2 regions of the Amycolatopsis sp. DSM 110486 genome follow, and region 2 is predicted to be linked to the other one. Evidence: riboswitches for the same ligand, from Rfam matches in the RefSeq annotation. Region 2 holds a riboswitch; the other holds the start of a gene.
The links. Region 2 has a riboswitch for thiamine pyrophosphate ahead of thiO (glycine oxidase ThiO). Riboswitches for the same ligand answer to the same signal wherever they lie in the genome.

Region 1: linked by a shared signal. The riboswitch ahead of K1T34_RS10450 (thiamine ABC transporter substrate binding subunit) and the one ahead of thiO (glycine oxidase ThiO) in region 2 are both predicted to bind thiamine pyrophosphate.

The regions. Positions count from the first base shown of each region.
Region 1 covers NZ_CP080519.1:2,166,996-2,169,376, forward strand. Annotated here, with positions in the region: gene K1T34_RS10445 (iron ABC transporter permease) at 1-369, opposite strand, end outside; gene K1T34_RS10450 (thiamine ABC transporter substrate binding subunit) at 345-1,403, opposite strand; TPP riboswitch at 1,427-1,540, opposite strand; gene K1T34_RS10455 (4a-hydroxytetrahydrobiopterin dehydratase) at 1,574-1,861, shown strand; gene K1T34_RS10460 (hypothetical protein) at 2,279-2,381, shown strand, end outside.
Region 2 covers NZ_CP080519.1:2,849,743-2,852,123, forward strand. Annotated here, with positions in the region: gene K1T34_RS13915 (thiazole synthase) at 1-220, opposite strand, end outside; gene thiS (sulfur carrier protein ThiS) at 223-423, opposite strand; gene thiO (glycine oxidase ThiO) at 423-1,499, opposite strand; TPP riboswitch at 1,493-1,598, opposite strand; gene thiE (thiamine phosphate synthase) at 1,629-2,294, shown strand; gene K1T34_RS13935 (hypothetical protein) at 2,291-2,381, opposite strand, start outside.

The sequences.
Region 1 (2,381 bases), 680 kb from region 2:
CCACAACGCGCGGAACGCGAGCCCGACGACCACCGTCGGCAGCACGAACGGCACCAGCACCAGCGTGCGCGCCAGCCCGACGCCCGGCAGCTTCACACGCGCGAGCACGTACGCCACCGGCAGCCCCGCGACCACGGCGACGACCGTCGAAGCGGCGGCGCTGACCAGCGTGAACGCGGCGAGCTGCCAAGTCTGCGCGTCGGCCAAGACCGTGTCGACGCCGCCCGCCGAGAAGCCACGGCCGAGGATCGCGACGACCGGCCAGGCGAAAAACACGACCAGGAACGCGACGGGCAGCAGGCCGAGCAGCGCCAGGCCCGCCGTGCGCGCGGTCTGCGCCTGCGTTACGCGCCCATGAGCGAGCGCCATTCACCGATCCACTTCTCACGGCCGGCCTGGATCTGGTCGGCGGGCAGAGTCGCGGGGTCCTGCGGCAGCGGCGCGGCCGCGGCCCAGCCGGCGGGCAGGTCGACGCCCTCGCGGGCCGGGTAGACGTACATGTTGGCCGCGACCGTCGACTGGAACTGCTGCGAGAGCAGGAAGTCGACCACCTTCTGGGCCTGCGGTACCTGCTTGGTGTTCGCGAGGACGCCGGCGTACTCGATCTGGCGGAAGCACGTGTCGAGCAGGGCCTTGGTGCGCGGCTTGCCGTCGTCGCCGATCTCGGCGGCCGGCGAGGACGCGTACGAGACCACGATCGGGCGCGGGCCCTTGCCCGAGGAACCGGAGAAGTCCTTCGTGTAGGCCTCTTCCCAGCCGCTGTCGACCTTGACGCCGTTGGCCTTGAGCTTGGCCCAGTAGTCGTGCCAGCCCTGCTCGCCGTACTTCGCCACGGTGCCCAGCAGGAACGCCAGCCCGGGCGACGCTGTGGCGGGGCTCTCGGCGACGGTGAGGTCCTTGTACTTCGGGTCGGCGAGGTCGTCGTACGTCTTGGGTTCCGGCAGGTGCTTGCTCGCGAAGTACGCGGGGTCGATGTTGACGCAGACGTCGCCGACATCAACGGCACTCAGGCGGTGCTGTGGGTCCACCGAGTACCGCTGCGGCCCGCGGTCGGCCTCGGGGCTCGTGTACGCCTGGAAGACGCCTTCGTTCAGTGCTCGCGAGGCGAACGTGTTGTCCACGCCGAACGCGACGTCGCCGATCGGGTTCGCCTTGGTGAGCACCAGCTTGTTGGTGAGCTCCCCCGCGTCGCCCGACTTGAGGATCTTGAGCTTGATGCCGGACTGGCGCTGGAACGCGTCGAGCACGTCCTGCGGCGCGACGAACGAGTCGTGGGTGACGAGCGTGACCGTCGGGGTCTGCTGGGCGTCGCCGCCCGAGCTGCCGCCGGACAGCGAGCAGGCACTCGCCAGTGCCGTGACCGTGGCCAGGCCCAGCACCGTGCGTGCGGTCCGCGGAATCATCTGCCCTCCTGCACTTCGCCGTGAGCAAGGAGAGCAGGCCTCCCTGCGCCGGCATGATCCGGATTCAGGTGCGAACGGTCGCGGGTCTCGGGCACCCGCCTCTCAGCCCGGCGTACCGGACTCCCGTGGCAACCGTGCAGCGTAGCCCAAACGGGTTCACCATTGGACACATGGCGCAACTACTGAGCGACTCCGAGATTTCATCCGCCCTGACCACCGTCCCCGACTGGCAGCGCGACGGCGCCACGATCACCCGTTCGGTGACCCTGTCTTCCTTCCCGAACGCCGTGGCCTACGTCGTCCGCGTCGCCGAACTCGCCGAGGCCGCCGACCACCACCCGGACATCGACATCCGCTGGCGCACGGTGACCTTCCGCCTCTCCACCCATTCGGAAGGCGGCCTCACCTCGAAGGACTTCGCCCTCGCCGCTCAGATCGACGCCGCGCTCACCGTGTGACGCGCCCTACTGTCGCGACACCTTCCGCGGGCTGACACGTCCCCCTTTCGTACGTTCCACGAGGAGGGACCCCTTTTCATGACCCAGGCAATCGTCGTCGGCACCATCGCGTTCACCCTGATGGTGGCCTCCGCCGGCGCGGTCCTGTGGCGCACTTTCCGCGCCCACCGTGATCTCGACCACAGGCCGTAACACCACCCTTGATCAGCGCGCTATTCCAGCGGAATCCGCCCGCCCCGCCCCCGCTAGGACACGCGATGAACAACTCGCCCACCACCCTCTCGCCCACCCAGCGCGCCTGGATCACCCTGCTCGCCACGGCGTTCACGCTGGCGGTTCTGGTGGTGCTCGGCCTGCTGGGCTGAGCCTTCTTTTCACCCTTCGAAACACCGGACGGTTCGGTGCCGACGACTCGGCATGAACCGTTCGTCCGTCGCGTGCGCGGCAGCCGTGGTGTTCCTGGCTGCCGCGTCCTGCGCACGGCCCACTGACCCGCCGCCGGCGCCGGTGTCGACCTCGG
Region 2 (2,381 bases):
AGCCGGCGGTGTTGGGCAGCAGCTTGATCCCGAGGCGCCGCACGAGGCCGAGCACACCGGTGCCGCCGTCGGCGTCGGCTTTGCGCATGGCGACCGTCGTCAGCTCGGTGCCCGACGCGACCAGCGCGCGTTCCAGCACCGACAGGTTCCCGGCACCACCGGTCCCGATGATCAGCCTCGACGACAGCTTGTGTTCGCCGATGACCAGAGCGTCGTCCATCGTCAGCCTCCCTGCACCGCGGTCAGCACGTCGATGTTCGCGCCCTTCGGCACCACCGACGCCTCCCACTCGCCCCGGCGCACGACCTCGCCGTTCACCGCGACGGCAACGCCCTGGCGGGCCACGTCGAGTGCGTCGAGCACCTCGGACACGGTGGCGCCGTCGGGGAACTCGCGCCAGCTCCCGTTGACCTTGATCTCCATCAGACTCGCTCCTTCTGCAGCAAACGGGCGGGCGCGGCCGCCCCGATCTCGTCCGGTGGGGCCTCGCCGGCCAGCCACGCGACCACGGCGTCTGCGGTCACAGGGGCCATCAGCAGACCGTTGCGGTGGTGCCCCGTCGCCGCGTACACGCCTTCGCCGAGCTCGCCGATGTACGGCAGCGCGTCGCGGCTTCCCGCGCGCAGCCCGGCCGCGGTCTCGACGAGCTCGTACTCCATGATGCCCGGCAGGATCCGTTCGCCGCCTTCCAGCAGCTCCCGCACGCCACGCGCGGTCACGGTCTCGTCGAAGCCCGCTTCGTACTGCGTCGCGCCGAGCACCAGCTCGCCGTCAGCGCGCGGCACGAGGTAGATCGGCCGGCCCTCGACCATCGCGCGCACCGTGTACGGCGGGGGCGGCAGGCAGCCCCGACGCGGCCGCAGTCGCAGGATCTCGCCTTTGAGCGGCCGCACGGCGTCGGCCAGCAGCGGGTGCAGCTTGCCTGTCCACGCGCCGGCAGCCAGCACAACGGGACCGGTCACATCGTCGAGCGAAGTCACCCGCGACGCCGAGAACTCGACACCCCGCTTCGCGCACGCGGAGAGCAGCGCCGTCAGCAGCTTCCGGTTGTCGACAGCCAGGTCACCCGGCACGTGCAGCCCGCTACGCACCGCGCCCAGGCCCGGCGCGAGCCGCCGCGCCGCCCGCCCGGTGAGCCGCTCGACGTCACGGCCCAGCGAGGCCAGGTACTCCGCGAGGATGTCGAGGTGCCCGGCGTCGGCGCTGTCGAACGCGACCACGATCGTGCCGTGCGAAGCCAGCCCGGGGTCCGTGCCCTCCGCCGCGAGGTCCCGCGCGAACGCGGGCCAGCGCCGCAGCGACTCCTCGCCAAGGCTGAGCACGTGCTCCTCGCCCGGCCACGCCTCCGTGACCGGCGCGAGCATGCCGCCCGCCAGCCAGGACGCACCGCGCGCGGGGGCCGGGTCGACCACCGTGACGCGATGGCCGCGGGCCGCCGCGCGCCAAGCCGCGGACAGGCCGATGACACCACCGCCGACGATGGTGAGGGTCTCACTCATGGAATCACGCTCCCTGCGCCGGCATGACCCGGATCAGGTTCCACGGTCGGAGCGGCAGCTCCCTCTCAGCCCGTGCCTCGGGCTCCCGTGCGGACCACCCCACCGTAGCGCGCGGGTAACGTCCCCGCCATGCCCGCCCTGACCGGATCACAGATCCGCACCCGCCTGGCCGATTCGCGGCTGTACTTGTGCACCGACGCCCGCTCGTCGCGCGGCGACCTCGCCGAGTTCATCGACGCGGCGCTGGCCGGCGGCGTCGACATCGTGCAGCTGCGGGACAAGACGAACGGCGCCCCGCTCGAGGCCGCGCAGGAGATCGCGGCGCTCGAGGTGCTCGCCGAAGCGTGCGCGCGCCACGGTGCGCTGCTGTCGGTCAACGACCGCGCCGACGTCGCCCTCGCCGTGGGCGCCGACGTGCTGCACCTGGGTCAGGACGACATCCCCGTGCCGCTCGCGCGCCGCGTCCTTGGCGACGACGTGGTGATCGGCCGCTCCACCCACTCGATCGAGCAGGCCACGGCGGCCGCCGCCGAGGACGGCGTGGACTACTTCTGCACCGGCCCGTGCTGGCCGACGCCGACCAAGCCCGGCCGGCACGCACCCGGCCTGGACCTGGTCCGGGCCACCGCGAAAACCGGTACCGACCGGCCGTGGTTCGCGATCGGCGGCATCGACACCGAGCGGCTGCCGGAGGTGCTGGCCGCCGGGGCGTCGCGGATCGTGGTGGTCCGCGCCATCATCGACGCCGAGGACCCGAAGGCGGCCGCGGAAACGCTGAAGTCCCAGCTCGCTTAGGGCGACGGCGTCCCCGACGGCGCACCCTTCGTCTGCGGCGCGCTCGGCGTGGTCGACGCCCCACCCGTGCTCGACGGCGGCGGCGTG